2 linked regions of the Loktanella sp. M215 genome follow. The protein of the gene in region 1 interacts with the protein of each later gene in a pairwise test. Links are inferred from orthologs where the notes say so. Each region holds a gene or a part of one and is shown in the gene's direction. Other genes may lie near its edges.

Region 1 (7,223 bases):
GGAAATCCGCGAGCTGCTGTCCAAGTACGACTACCCCGGCGATGACATTCCGATCATCCGCGGCTCGGCGCTGCACGCGATGAACGGCACCCGTCCGGAAATCGGCGAAGAGTCGATCAAGCAGCTGATCGCCGCTGTCGACGAATACATCCCGACGCCCGCCCGCGCCGTGGACCTGCCGTTCCTGATGCCGATCGAGGACGTGTTCTCGATCTCCGGCCGTGGCACCGTGGTCACCGGCCGCATCGAGCGTGGCGTGATCAACGTCGGCGACAGCATCGAGATCGTGGGTCTGAAGGACACCAAGACGACGACCTGCACCGGTGTCGAGATGTTCCGCAAGCTGCTGGACTCCGGCCAGGCGGGTGACAACGTCGGCGTCCTGCTGCGCGGCATCGACCGTGACGGCGTGGAGCGTGGTCAGGTGCTGTGCAAGCCGAAGTCCGTGTCGCCGCACACGAAGTTCGAGGCCGAGGCCTACATCCTGAACAAGGAAGAGGGTGGCCGTCACACGCCGTTCTTCGCGAACTACCGCCCGCAGTTCTACTTCCGCACGACGGACGTGACCGGCACCGTGATCCTGCCCGAGGGCACGGAAATGGTGATGCCCGGCGACAACCTGAAGTTCGAAGTCGAACTGATCGCGCCGATCGCGATGGAAGACGGCCTGCGGTTTGCTATCCGTGAAGGCGGCCGGACTGTCGGCGCTGGCGTGGTGTCGAAGATCCTCGCCTAATTCGCTTTGCGAATTTGGCGCGTGGGACATGGCAGTGGTTTGCTTGCAAACCATGACAATGTCCCACAGCGTGCCAAGCTAGGTGCTACAAAGGCCGCTTCCGAAAGGAGGCGGCCTTTCTCGTTTTAACATGATCTTCACGATGATGAGCACAGCGTGACGGTGACGCCTCGGATCGTGCGTCGAAGCGGCCCGTTCTCTCGGTAAAAGAGGGATGCCTTTACCCGTCGTTCATGAATTCTAACTTATTGTATTCAATTAACATAATATGTATCGCATGCGAAACATTATGTTTTTGACATGTATCCGCGCAGGGTGGCCTCGCGTGCGACACAAAAAAGCCCGCGCCAGATGGCGCGGGCTCCTCCGATCCAATTCCGGATGTTTACGCGGCGTCCTTGTTCACGCCGCCCTTCATCGCGATTTCCGTCATGCGGCGATCGCCGTCATAGGTGTGATCAAGGCACTTCTGCAGCACCGCCGCATCGCCGTCGAGGCCCAGACGGTTGGCAAAGGCGACCAGCGTGCCGTAGCCGGCCAGCGCGTAGTGGACCATGCGCTGATACTGCGGAATGATGGCCGCGTCGCGCACGTCGGCGTCGGTGATCTCGTCCGACAGACCGTGGGCGCGGGCTTCTTTCACGAGGCCTTCCATGCCCTTGCAGTGTTCTGCATTGGGGGCGATGCCATGATCGCTGCACAGTTTCGCAATCTCGTTGATACCGTCGTTGATGCCGTTGGCACCGTCGATCAGGGCTTCGGACAGGTCTTTGTCCTGCGCGGCGCGACCCAGCTCGTTCACGACCGCCATGGATTGAGTATTGGCGCTCCAGATGTCCTGAAGCTGGTCGAGGTAGATGTCCTTGAGGGAATTCATGGCCATGTCGATCTTCCTTTTCTATTGCAATCTGCTTGGGGTTCTAACGGAACGGCTGCTGCATTGTTCCGTGACCGTCGGGTGACATCGCCGCCTTTTTGCCCTTTTCGCGACGTGTTGGACCGCTAGGGTAGGGCCAGAAGTGTTGGAGCCTCCATGCCGTCCCACCATGCCCAGATGCCCATCGCCGCCGTTTTCATGGTCGAGCCGGGGGCCTACGAATGGCCCGCCGTGTTGCTGGCGGCGTCGTTGCGGGCCTTTGCCGGTGATGACATCCGGCTTTACGGATATTGCCGCGCCGCGTTGATCGACCAGCTGCATCCGGCGACGCTGGCCTTCTTCAAGGCGAATGGCGTCACGCTGGACGAGATCGATCCGGGGTTCGAGGTCATCTATCCGCAGGGCAACAAGCTTTACGCCTGTGCCGCACCCCGGGCGGAACCGGCGACGATCCTGTTTGATACGGACATGTTCATGCTGCAGCCCGCGCTGCTGTCGGAAACGCTGGTGCCGGGGGCGGTGTCTGGCAGGCCCACGGGCAACTGGATGTGGGGCAACACGCCGCAGGACTGGGTGCCGGCCTATGAAAGCGTGGGTCTGTCCCTGCCGCGCGGGCGCATGTCGCGGCCCGACCAGTCGTTCACCATGCCCTCGATCTCGGCCGGTTACGTGACCTACATGGGATCGCACTTTGGTGAACTCTGGCGCGATACGGCGCTGGCGATCGAACGGCGGCGTCTGGCCCGCGGGATTTATCCGACGCTGGACCAGATCTCTTTGCCGGTCGCGGTCGAACGGGCGGGGCTGCGGCTGAACATGATCGACGTGAAATGGAACAAGGCCGGCAAGATCAGCGATCAGGCCATCCGGCAGGTCGTCTGCTATCACTACCAGAAAGCCGACACGCTGTTGAAGTTGCCGGTCAAATGGCTCGCCGACCGTCTGCTGCACGAATACTCGCAGTGGCATACGGTCGAGGCGCTGCTGGCCTTCTATGACAAGGAGGCCGCCCGGCCCGACACGGTCATCAACAACGCGGGCTGGCGCGATGCGGTGCAGGCGGGCCAGCGCGAGGTCGATATCTCTCATGCGCAGGCGACGGGTCTGACGCGGACGAAACCATGAAGCTGCACCGAAACCGTGCGGAGGGACTTGATCCCGCCGCGGGCTTCCGTTAATCCGACGCCACGATGCAGGGGTATAGCTCAGTTGGTAGAGCGACGGTCTCCAAAACCGTAGGCCCACAGTTCGAGTCTGTGTGCCCCTGCCAGTTTCCCAATTCTTATGACACGGTCCCGTCGCATGTCTGATGTGTCCGTTAAGATCGTGTTTCACGTCGGCGCGCACAAGACCGCGACGACGCATCTGCAACATTCCATCCACGGCGCGCGCCGCCATGTCGAAGCCGCCGGCGTGCGATTCTTTGGTCCGCCCGCCCTGCGCCAGCCCGGCACGCGGATCGAGGCGCGGTTCAACCTGCACTTCAACCCGCGCAAATCCGTGGCCGACCTGCGGCCGGCATCGGAGGTGCTGGCAGAAATGCTGGACGGTGGCACGCGGCTGGTGCTGTCAGAGGAAAACTTCATCGGTGCGCTGTTCGACCGCCGCTATGCCGGGCCGTTCCACAGCATGCCCGTGCCGCTGTATCCGGATGCGGCGGACCGGCTGTCGGCGCTGGCGGCCTGCATCGCGCCGGATAGGGGAATCGACCTGTGCATCGGTATTCGGGATCCCGCCAGCTTTCTCAATTCAGCGTACGGGCTGGTGTTGCAGGCAGGGTCCGGCGTCGCGATGGAGAATTTCAAGCGCCGCAATCCATTGGCGCATATCGACTGGGTCGATCTGGTGCGCCGCCTGCGTCAGGCGCCCGGCGTCGCCAGTCTGACCGTGTGGCGCCACGAGGATTACCATCGCCTGTTCGATCCCGTTGTCGCGGCGTTGCTGGGGGCAGGGGTCGGTCCGATCCGCCCGGTCGCGCGGGTCGTCAATCCGGGTCTGTCGGCGGCCGCGGTGGCCTGCGCGCTGGAGTTGAAGGCTGCCGGTGCCGACGGGCCGATCGTGCAGCAGGCGCGTGACAGGTTTCCGGTCGGGCCTGACACCCCCGCCCATGATGGTTTCGATGCCGAAGAACGTGCGCTATCCGCCGAATTCTATGCCGTCCAGGTGGCGGAGATCGCGCAGATGCCGGGCGTCACCCTGTTGCGACCTGCCCCCCTTGGCTAAGCGGGCTTGAAACCGACGGGCAGAGGCCGTATGTCCGCCACGTCACCCCGGAAGGACGCAGCCATGGCCACCAATCCCGTCAAGTTCATCAACGAGACCCGTGCAGAAATCGCCAAGGTCGTGTGGCCCACGCGGCGCGAGGTCGTTCTGACGACGGTGATGGTGTTCATCATGGCGGCGCTGATGGCGACGTTTTTCAGCATCGTCGATCTGGTGATCCGTCAGGGCCTGCAGTTCATCCTGACGTTCTTCGGCAGCTGACGCAAAGCTGCGGCACAATCTGTCCGCACCCCCTTGAATTCAGGTGGCTGCGGCGGTAATAGCCCACAACTTACCCGGATGGCGTGCGGCGAATCGTGTTGCACGCCAAAAATTTATTGTCGGGGCAGGCCGTGTTATGCGGCTGAAAGAACTGGAATTTATGCGGCTACGCCCCCGGGTGACTGTCGCAGGTGCGAGGTGACGACGAACATGGCGAAACGTTGGTATTCGGTTAGCGTTCTGTCGAACTTCGAAAAAAAGATCGCAGAGACCATCCGTCAAAAAGTGTCGGAGCAAGGTCTGGAAGAGCAGATCGACGAAGTTCTGGTGCCGACAGAAGAAGTGATCGAGATCCGCCGGAACAAGAAGGTCACGACCGAGCGTCGCTTCATGCCCGGTTATGTGCTGGTCCACATGGAGCTGTCGGACGAAGGCTATCACCTGATCAACTCGATCAACCGGGTGACGGGTTTCCTTGGTCCGCAGGGTCGTCCGAGCCCGATGCGCGATGCCGAAGTGCAGGCGATCTTGGGTCGCGTGCAGGAAGGCGAAGACAGCCCGCGCACGCTGATCCACTTCGAGATCGGCGAAAAGGTCAAGGTCAACGACGGTCCGTTCGAGGACTTCGATGGCATGGTCGAGGAAGTGGACGAGGACAACCAGCGCCTGAAGGTGACGGTCTCGATCTTTGGCCGGGCCACCCCGGTCGAGTTGGAATTCACGCAGGTCTCTAAGCAGGGCTGACGTGTTTCGGACGTGGGAGCAGTGATGCGAACCACGGCAAGTTGGCCCCGTCGCGGGGCCGTTGTAGGGCGGATCTGATCCGCCGCTGATGATGAAGGAGAGGCCTCATGGCCAAGAAAGTAATGGGTTCGCTGAAGTTGCAGGTTCCGGCCGGCAACGCAAAGCCGTCCCCGCCCGTCGGTCCGGCTTTGGGCCAGCGCGGCATCAACATCATGGAATTCTGCAAAGCGTTCAACGCCAAGACCGCAGACATGGAAAAAGACGCACCTTGCCCGACCGTGATCACGTATTACGCGGACAAGTCGTTCTCGATGGAAATCAAGACGCCGCCCGCGTCCTATTACATCAAGAAGGCCGCCAAGCTGTCCTCCGGGTCCAAGGCGCCGGGCAAGACGACCGCCGGGTCGATCTCTGCCAAGCAGGTGCGTGAGATCGCCGAAGCGAAGATGAAAGATCTGAATGCGACCTCGATCGAGGGCGCAATGCTGATCATCGCGGGCTCTGCCCGGTCCATGGGCATCGAGGTGAAGTAATGGCAAAGTTCGGAAAACGCACGACGGCCAACCGCGCCGCATTCGAAGGCAAGGCCAACGTCAAGGTGACGGAAGCCGTGTCGCTGGTGAAGACCGCCGCGACCGCCAAGTTCGACGAGACGATCGAGATCGCCATGGTTCTGGGCGTCGACCCGCGTCACGCTGACCAGATGGTCCGTGGCACGGTCACGCTGCCCCACGGCACCGGCAAGACCGTGCGCGTCGCCGTCTTCGCCCGTGGCGACAAGGCAGACGAAGCCAAGGCCGCTGGTGCCGACATCGTCGGTGCAGAAGACCTGATGGAAACCATTCAGGGTGGCACGATCGATTTCGATTGGTGCATCGCGACCCCTGACATGATGGGCGTCGTCGGTCGTCTGGGCAAGATCCTTGGTCCGCGCAACCTGATGCCGAACCCCCGCGTGGGCACGGTCACCATGGATGTGAAGCAGGCCGTCAAGGACGCCAAGGGCGGCCAGGTCCAGTTCCGCGCCGAAAAGGCCGGTGTGGTCCACGCCGGAATCGGCAAGGCCTCGTTCAGCCAGGAACAGTTGGAAGAGAACCTGAAGGCATTCGTCGACGCCGTGCAGAAGGCCCGTCCGGCGGGCGCCAAGGGCACCTACATGAAGAAGGTCAACCTGACCTCGACCATGGGCCCGGGCGTGTCGGTCGACATCGCGTCAGCCACTGGCAATTAAGAATTTGGCGGGTCCTTCGGGGCCTGCCATCTCGCAGCGGCAAACCATCGTCGCTGTGCTGTCCGAGACGGAGGGTGCAGGCATCTGCCTGTCATAATTCCTTCCCGAGATGGGAAACGAGAACAAGATTTCCGGGGGAAACCTCGGGCGATATTGGCCTCGGGACCATCATACGGACCCGAACGCCCCCTGAAGTCCGGGGGCAAAATTGAGCCGGGGGAAACCCCAAACTTGGAGTAAAACTGTGGATAGAGCACAAAAAGAGAAGCTGGTCGACGAACTCGGCCAGATCTTTGAAAGCTCTGGCGTCGTGGTGGTTGCCCGCTACGAAGGCATGACAGTTGCAGAAATGCAGGATCTGCGCGCAATGATGCGTGTTGCAGGCGGATCCGTGCGCGTTGCCAAGAACAAGCTCGCCAAGATCGCCCTTGAAGGCAAACCCAGCGCTTCCATTGCTGAGTACCTGACGGGCATGACGGTCCTTGCCTATTCGGAAGACCCTGTCGCTGCGGCGAAAGTGGTCGACGACTACGCCAAGAAAAACGAAAAGCTCGTTGTTCTTGGCGGTGCCATGGGTGAGACCGCATTGGATCCAGCCGGTGTGAAAGCCGTTGCCGGGATGCCGAGCCGCGAGGAGCTTATTGCTTCCATCGTGGGTTGCATCGCAGCACCTGCCGCAAACATCGCCGGGGCCATTGGCGCGCCTGCTTCGAACATCGCGAGCATTCTTTCGACCATCGAAGAGAAAGCTGCATAAAGCAACCTGAACTGCCTTGGGGGTTGTAACCCCTGACGTTGGAACACACTTAAGCAAACGGAAAGCATATCAAATGGCTGATCTGAAAAAACTGGCTGAAGAGATCGTCGGTCTGACCCTTCTCGAAGCACAAGAACTGAAAACCATCCTCAAGGACGAGTATGGCATCGAGCCCGCCGCTGGCGGCGCTGTGATGATGGCTGGCCCGGCTGCCGCTGGCGCCGAAGCTGCCGAAGAAAAGACCGAATTCGACGTCGTGTTGAAGGAAGCCGGCGCACAGAAGATCAACGTGATCAAAGAAGTGCGCGCGATCACCGGTCTGGGCCTGAAAGAAGCCAAGGACCTGGTCGAAGCTGGCGGCAAGGTCAAGGAAGGCGCGTCCAAAGCCGAAGCC
Region 2 (7,211 bases), 220 kb from region 1 along the record:
CTCGCCCGCCATCGCGCCATAGGGGATCGCGACGAAGGTGAACCCGACAGAGGCCGCGGCAAAGAACACCAGCACCCACAGCGCATTGGCCTGCCACGCCATGCCCGCGGGCACCGCGAACATCGCGACGATCGACACCGCCAGCAGTACCGCACCGACCGCGATCCAGGGTGCGCGCCGCCCCCAGCGACTGGTGTTGCGGTCCGACAGATATCCCACGATGGGGTCCGTCACGACGTCAAAGGCCAGCACCGCGAAGGTGACCAGCCCCGCGATCCCCGGCGGCACGCCGAGGTAGGTTGTCAGATAGGTGAACACCAGCAGCTGCTTGACCACGACAAAGACGTTCACGCCCAAGTCCGCCAGCCCCCAGCCCGCCATCTGCCCCTTCGTCAATGCCATGCAAAATGCTCCCCCACCGCCACCCTAGGCGATGCGCCCGCCGCCGCACATCAAATAGCGGCGCCCAGAAATGGATTGAGGAAACCTCAACGATCCGCGCGTGTTACCCGCGGATAAGGTCCAGCACGTCCGCAACCGCCGTCACGATCAGATCGAGGCATGCGGGCGTCGAAAACCGGTGATCCGCGTCCTTCACCAGCGTCAGTCGGATATCCGGCCCCGTCGCGTGATCCAGCAGCCGCAGCGCCACGGCGACATCCACATCGGCATCCGCCGTCCCCTGCAGACACCGCACCGGGCAGGCCAAAGGCAGGGCCGCGCGCAGCACCAGATGATCGCGCCCGTCCGCGATCAGCCGCCGCGTGATGATATAGGGATCGCCATACTCCGACGGCAGCGCCACCTGCCCCTCCCGCTCCAGCATCGCCTTCTGCGTGACATCGAACCCGGCCCACATGCTGTCCTCGGTGAAATCCGGCGCCGCGGCCACCGTCACCAGCCCGGTGATCCGCTCCGGCATCGCCCGCGCGCAAAGCAGCGATATCCAGCCCCCCATGGACGATCCCACCAGCACCAGCGGCCCCGGAACCATCTCCATCACCGCCTGCGCATCGGCAAACCAGTCGCCGATGGCCCCGTCCTCGAACCGTCCGCTGCTTTCGCCGTGTCCCGAATAGTCGAACCGCACAAAGGCGCGGCCGTGTGCCTGCGCCCAGGCCTCCAGATGCACGGCCTTGGTGCCGCCCATGTCGGACTTGAACCCGCCAAGGAACACGACCGTCGGCCCCGCCCCATCGGTCCGGTGATAGGCAATCCGCCGCCCCTGCGGCGTCTCCAACATCTCAGCCATCGCTCTGCACCTCGTCCAAGCCCACGGCCAGCGCCGCCGCCGCCCAGCACATCACGGCAAAGAGGGCGATGACAAGAGGCACCGAGACCTCTCCCACGGCCGCGAACAGGCCGCCCGCCACGATCAAGACCAACCCCACGATGGTGTTCGACAGCGCGGTATAGGGCGCACGGTCGTCGCCTTCGGCCATGTCCACAAGATGCGTCGACCGCCCCAGCCGCACGCCCTGATAGGCGATCATCAGTCCGAACAGCGCCACGGGGATGACGCCCGTCACCGTGACCCAGCCCGTCAGCGCCAGCGCGACAACCAGCGACAGCACAGCGCCCCCGGCCAGTCCGGCATACATCAGCACCCGGCGCGACGACCGGTCCGACAGCCGCCCCCAGACATAAGCCGACACCAGCGACGCCACAGCAGAGGCGAGCACCAGCGCCCCCAGCTGGTTCAGCGCCGTATCGGGCCGCAGCAGCAGGAAATAGGGCGGCGCCAGCGCCGTGCCGACCAGCAGACTGCGCACCACGATGAAGCGTGCCAGTTGCGGATCGTCCCGCAATAGCCTGAACTGCCCCCAGCCAACCCCCGCAACCTCGCCGGCGTCCGACCGCACCTCTGCCAGCGTCGCCATGACCGCCGCCGCGATCAGCCAGAACGCCGCCGCCAGCAGCAGCGCTGCTGTGACCACGACGAACCGCTCTGCCAGCCCCGACAGCAGCACCAGCGCAAAGACGATGACCAGTGCGGCGGCGGCGGAACTGGCAAAACCCGTCGCCGTGCCGCGGCGCGATTTGCCCACGGTCTTGCCCAGTACGTCCTTGTAGCTGGCCGAACAGACCGACCGCGCCAGCGCCAGCACGCTCAGCAGCGCCACGATCACCGCCCCCGCCGTGGCCCCCGACAGGGTCAGCCCGGCCAAGGCAATCGCCCCGGCGCAGATCCCCTGCACCGCCGATCCGCCGGCCCAGAACCACTTGCGCACCGGGGCCGCGGTGATCCAGGGCGTCGTCAACAGTTGCGGCAGCAGCGCCCCGCTTTCGCGCACCGGCACCAGCAGCCCGACCCAGAACGGGCCGGCACCCACATGGGTCAACAACCAGCTCAGCACCAGCTTGGGGTCGATCAGACCGTCCGCGATCTTGCTGGCGGACAGTGCCGCGACATGCCGCAGGAAACTCCCCGGCTCGACGGCGCGCGCAGCCTCCGGCAGGCCGCCGTCGCTGTCCGGATCATCGACGACACGCCGGAACAGCGCGTCGGTCAGTCCCGGTCCGTCAGCCGCCGACATAGGTTCCGGCGGTCGGGCGGAAGAAGGTCTTCTGGTTGTGCAACCGGCCCAGCAGCTTGTTCACCCGCCGGATCCGCGCGTCCAGATCAGGCAGCCCCGCTGGATCCGTGGCGGCGGCGTCGATGCGGGCGTCGGCCAGGGCGCGCCCGGTTTCGCGCAGGGACGATTCGATCAGGTCGATGTCGGCGATGGTCAGTTCAAACGAGCGGTTGAAATGCGGCATGGGAACCTCTGACGATGCGGGATGGGTGTCCGGACGGAGACCTGACCAATATCTACCCCGCCCCCCGGTTCCGTCAAGCGCGGGGTCGCCGCATTCCACCCGCCGCCCCTTGACCGCCCGCGGGCCGCACGGCATGGATGCGGCTCACATATCCCGCAACCGGGCGTTCCGTGGGCGCCAAAATGACGAGGAGCCTCACATGGCCCAGATCTCCCTGACCTTCCCCGATGGCAATGCGCGCAGCTACGATGCAGGCGTGACCGCCGCTGACGTCGCCGCCGACATCTCCTCCTCCCTCCGCAAGAAAGCGATCAGCGCGACCGTGAACGGCCAGCACTGGGACCTGCAGTGGCCCATCGACGCCGACGCACAGATCGCCATCAACACGATGAAGGATCCCGCCCCCGCGCTGGAACTGGTCCGTCACGACCTCGCCCACATCATGGCGCGTGCGGTGCAAGAGATCTGGCCCGACACGCAGGTCACGATCGGCCCGGTGATCAAGGACGGCTGGTACTACGACTTCGACCGCAAGGAACCCTTCACACCCGAAGACCTCTCCTCCATCGAAAAGAAGATGAAGGAGATCATCAACAAGCGCGATGACGTCCGCACGGAAATCTGGGACCGTCCGAAGGCTGTCCAGTACTACAAGGACCGTGGCGAGCCCTACAAGGTCGAGCTGATCGAGAGCATTCCCGGCGACGAGCCGCTGCGCATGTACTGGCACGGCGACTGGCAGGACCTCTGCCGGGGTCCGCACCTGCAGAACACCGGTCAGGTCCCCGCCGACGGCTTCAAGCTGATGTCCATCGCCGGCGCCTACTGGCGCGGTGACAGCGACCGCGCCATGCTGCAACGCATCTACGGGGTCGCCTTCACGAACAAGGAAGACCTCAAGGCCCACCTGCACATGCTGGAGGAAGCCGCCAAGCGCGACCACCGCAAGCTGGGCCGCGAGATGGACCTGTATCACATGCAGGAAGAGGCCCCCGGTCAGGTCTTCTGGCACCCCAACGGCTGGACGATCTACACGCAGCTGCAGGACTACATGCGGCGCAAGCAGCGCACAGACGGTTATGTGGAAGTCAACACTCCTCAGGTCGTGAACCGCGTTCTGTGGGAAAAATCCGGCCACTGGGACAACTATCAGGACCACATGTTCATCGTGGAGGTCGACGAGGACCACGCCCGCGAGAAGACGGTCAACGCGCTGAAGCCGATGAACTGCCCCTGCCACGTGCAGATCTTCAATCAGGGTCTGAAATCCTATCGTGATCTGCCCCTGCGGATGTCCGAATTCGGGTCCTGCAACCGGTATGAGCCGTCGGGCGCGTTGCACGGCATCATGCGGGTGCGGGGCTTCACGCAGGACGACGGCCACATCTTCTGCACCGACGACCAGATCGTGGCCGAGACCGAGAAGTTCATCAAGCTGCTCGCCTCGGTCTATGCCGACCTTGGGTTCGACAACTGGACGATCAAGCTGTCCACCCGCCCCGAGAAGCGGATCGGGTCGGAGGAGAGCTGGGACCGGGTCGAAGCCGCCCTTGGCGACGCCTGCAAGGCGGCGGGCTATGACTTTACCCTGCTGCCGGGCGAAGGGGCGTTCTATGGTCCCAAGCTGGAGTTCACGCTGACCGACGCCATCGGGCGGGAGTGGCAGTGTGGCACCTTGCAGGTGGACCCGAACCTGCCCGACCGGCTGGACGCGAACTATGTCGCACAGGACGGGGCCAAGCATCGCCCGGTCATGCTGCACCGCGCCGTGCTGGGGTCGTTCGAGCGGTTCATCGGCATCCTGATCGAGGAGCACGCGGGCAAGCTGCCGTTCTGGCTGGCGCCGCGTCAGGTCGTGGTGGCGACCATCGTGTCGGATGCGGACGACTATGCCCACGAGGTCGTCGCGGCCTTGAAAGCCCGCGGTATCCGGGCCGAGGCGGATACGCGCAACGAGAAGATCAACTACAAGGTCCGCGAACATTCTGTCGGGAAGGTGCCGGTCATTCTGGCGCTGGGGGGCCGCGAGGTGGAGGAGCGGACCGCATCCGTCCGCCGTCTGGGCGAGCAGCAGACCAAGGTCATGGCGCTGGACGAGATCGTGGCGGAACTGGCCGGTCAGGCCACGCCGCCGGACCAGCGCCAGGCCTGACCCGCGGGGAGGATCGGCGGCCCGTCACAGACGGGCCGCCGTTCACCATTTTTTAAAGCAAACGATGTCTTAAAGGTGGGCCGCCTGCGCGTCTTCCTTCCAGCCGATGGTCCAGACGTCGCCGTTCTGGATCACCGGACGTTTCATCAGCGTCGGATACATGGTCAGCAAGGACTTGATCGGCATGGTCTTTTCCGTCTCGTCCATGTTGCGCCACGTGGTCGAGGACTTGTTGATCGCGGCCTCGTCGAACTGGGCGATGATGCTGTCGAGGTCAGCGTCGCTGATGCCATCGGCGCGGACGTCGATGACCTCGGGATCCTTGCCTGCGTCGCGCAGGGCCTTGATGGCTTTCTTGCAGGTATCGCAGGATTTCAGGCTGAAAATGCGCATGAGGGGTGTCCTTGGGTAAACTGGTTTTATCTTTCGCGGTTTTTGGCCCGCGGTTGATTTGCCTTTTTCAAGGTGGTGCTCAAATCTGATTGGGAAAGGGTGAACGCCCGCAACACATCAGAGACACGGAGACTGCAATGCCGACCGGAAAAGTGAAATGGTTCAATACATCCAAAGGCTTCGGCTTCATCGCCCCCGACGCGGGCGGGCCTGACGTCTTCGTCCACATCTCTGCCGTGGAACGGTCGGGGCTGACCGGCTTGGCCGACGATCAGCCGATTGGCTATGAGCTGATCGAGGGGCGTGACGGGCGGCAGATGGCGGGGGAGTTGGAGAAGATTTGAGTGAGGATTTTCAATTATTCATCGAAATGGACAAAATCATAGAGCGCTGGAGAGCTTGTTTTCAATCTTTCCATCTTTCCATGCACCGTACATTATTCCACTCCCCTCAATAGTCCAATCAGTTCGACCATTGCGAGCCGTTCCAAACAAGAAGACCGACGCTGCGCTGGGGCTTGTGAACGCCATATCTTCGTTGAGTTGAAAGGTTTTGGTATCAATCTTGCTGCACAGTCCTGTTTCAAAAGCGTCCTCACGCGCGGCTTTCTGCCTCTCGTGAAATGATACTTTTTCAGTTAATGAACCTATTGATCCAGCTAATACAACAAACTCACTACCAATTTCTCTAGCTCTCGCTTGAATACCTTTTTGAGAATTTGCGACGATGAAAGTCTCGCTAACCAAATCGGCCGGCGGAACTAGGGACAATTCGTTGTCCACCCAAGCAAACTTTGAGGACTGGCTTTCGACAGGTTTTTTGAGAAATTCTGCGCCAACAACTGGAAGCACCAACTGAATTTCCGACAGAAACGCCTCCATATCAGAAATATCGGCCTCTGGTAGTAAATCGAAGGTTGGCATATCTTTGTTGGCAATTTTTACTTTCTTTGCTGCTGCGAGTATTGCCAACAAGCGGCCCTCCAAATAACGAACATGCGCTTTCGTTAGGTTTAAATCTTTACTCGTTACAGCTATGAATCTTTCCCAAAAATCCTTATCTTTATTGTGCTGATAGAGCCTCTTTCCTAGCTCATCGCCTTCACCAATATAGACTTTTCCTAAATCTGATCCTTCGTCATCAGGTCCGAACAAGAAGTAAACGCCTGTCCTTTTTAATTCGCTACGCAGCAAGACATCCTCTAGCCTCGTCCTAGGCGCAGCAAGAACGTGGCCGGTCCAATTCATGATCTCAGCGGTCAGGATTCCGCTGGCTGTCCCATCGACGAGATAGAGTTTAACAGACCGACCTTTTGTCACTCTGCCAAAACTCCCTCAAACTCCCGCCATTCTCCCTTGCTCATGCCGGAGGTCTCCTGCGTGACCGTCTCGCCCTTCAGCATGCGTTGCAGGCAGACCAGACCCTTGGCGGACAGCACCGCCCCGCCCAGACGATAGTCGGCAAAGGCGCCGTAGGCGGCGGGGACCCAGTCGGCGACGATGTTGCAGATCGCGTCGGCGTAGACGCGGATCTCGTATTGCGCGTGGGCGTCGGCGCGCAGGCGCAGGAAGTGGAACAGGTTGTGCAGGTCCACCTTCCAGTACCACTGGGTATAGATGTTCGCGGGCAGGTTCATGCGGGCGAGTTCGCGGGCAAGCCCCTGCTTTGGCGCGCCATCGGGGCCTTCTTCGCCGATCATCTCGGCGTAGTGGTCATAGGTCTGGGCGGCGTCGCCCTTGAGGATCTCCAGCACGCGGGCGGATTCGTCGGGCGTCAGGGCGGCCCCCCGGCCCTGATTGTTGATGGTGCTTTGCGCCGCAAGCTGAGAGGGGTCGGGGATGTAGAATTCCCGGTCGAGGATCGAGTAGCGGGCAGAGTATTCGTTGACGTTGGCGGTCCGGTGCCG

The links. The genes of interacting proteins can lie anywhere in the genome.
Region 2: the proteins of rplA (region 1) and thrS interact in binary tests that used the Escherichia coli proteins (3 or more experiments, as listed by UniProt). The link is inferred for Loktanella sp. M215 from one-to-one orthologs.

Annotation. Positions count from the first base shown.
Region 1 is NZ_WMEA01000001.1:468,378-475,600, reverse strand. The notes cover bases 4,261-7,222. They hold rplA (50S ribosomal protein L1), read left to right. Parts: upstream 4,261-5,373; coding sequence 5,374-6,072; downstream 6,073-7,222. Other genes in these bases: rplL (50S ribosomal protein L7/L12), read left to right, coding at 6,903-7,222; rplJ (50S ribosomal protein L10), read left to right, coding at 6,317-6,829; rplK (50S ribosomal protein L11), read left to right, coding at 4,949-5,374; nusG (transcription termination/antitermination protein NusG), read left to right, coding at 4,308-4,841. In the rest of the region: tuf (elongation factor Tu), read left to right, coding at 1-736; GLR48_RS02340 (ferritin-like domain-containing protein), read right to left, coding at 1,122-1,619; GLR48_RS02335 (hypothetical protein), read left to right, coding at 1,770-2,738; GLR48_RS02325 (hypothetical protein), read left to right, coding at 2,916-3,836; preprotein translocase subunit SecE, read left to right, coding at 3,900-4,097; more of rplL, read left to right, coding at 7,223-7,223. UniProt on the Escherichia coli protein: One of the primary rRNA binding proteins, it binds very close to the 3'-end of the 23S rRNA. Forms part of the L1 stalk. It is often not seen in high-resolution crystal structures, but can be seen in cryo_EM and 3D reconstruction models.
Region 2 is NZ_WMEA01000001.1:241,839-249,049, forward strand. Bases 2,486-5,435 are described here. They hold thrS (threonine--tRNA ligase), read left to right. Parts: upstream 2,486-2,959; coding sequence 2,960-4,912; downstream 4,913-5,435. Other genes in these bases: GLR48_RS01170 (MFS transporter), read right to left, coding at 2,486-2,537; GLR48_RS01175 (hypothetical protein), read right to left, coding at 2,524-2,760; GLR48_RS01185 (arsenate reductase family protein), read right to left, coding at 4,982-5,305. In the rest of the region: GLR48_RS01160 (MFS transporter), read right to left, coding at 1-402; GLR48_RS01165 (alpha/beta fold hydrolase), read right to left, coding at 506-1,252; more of GLR48_RS01170, read right to left, coding at 1,245-2,485; GLR48_RS01190 (cold-shock protein), read left to right, coding at 5,443-5,649; GLR48_RS01195 (GIY-YIG nuclease family protein), read right to left, coding at 5,686-6,498; thyX (FAD-dependent thymidylate synthase), read right to left, coding at 6,621-7,211. UniProt on the Escherichia coli protein: Catalyzes the attachment of threonine to tRNA(Thr) in a two-step reaction: L-threonine is first activated by ATP to form Thr-AMP and then transferred to the acceptor end of tRNA(Thr). The rate-limiting step is amino acid activation in the presence of tRNA.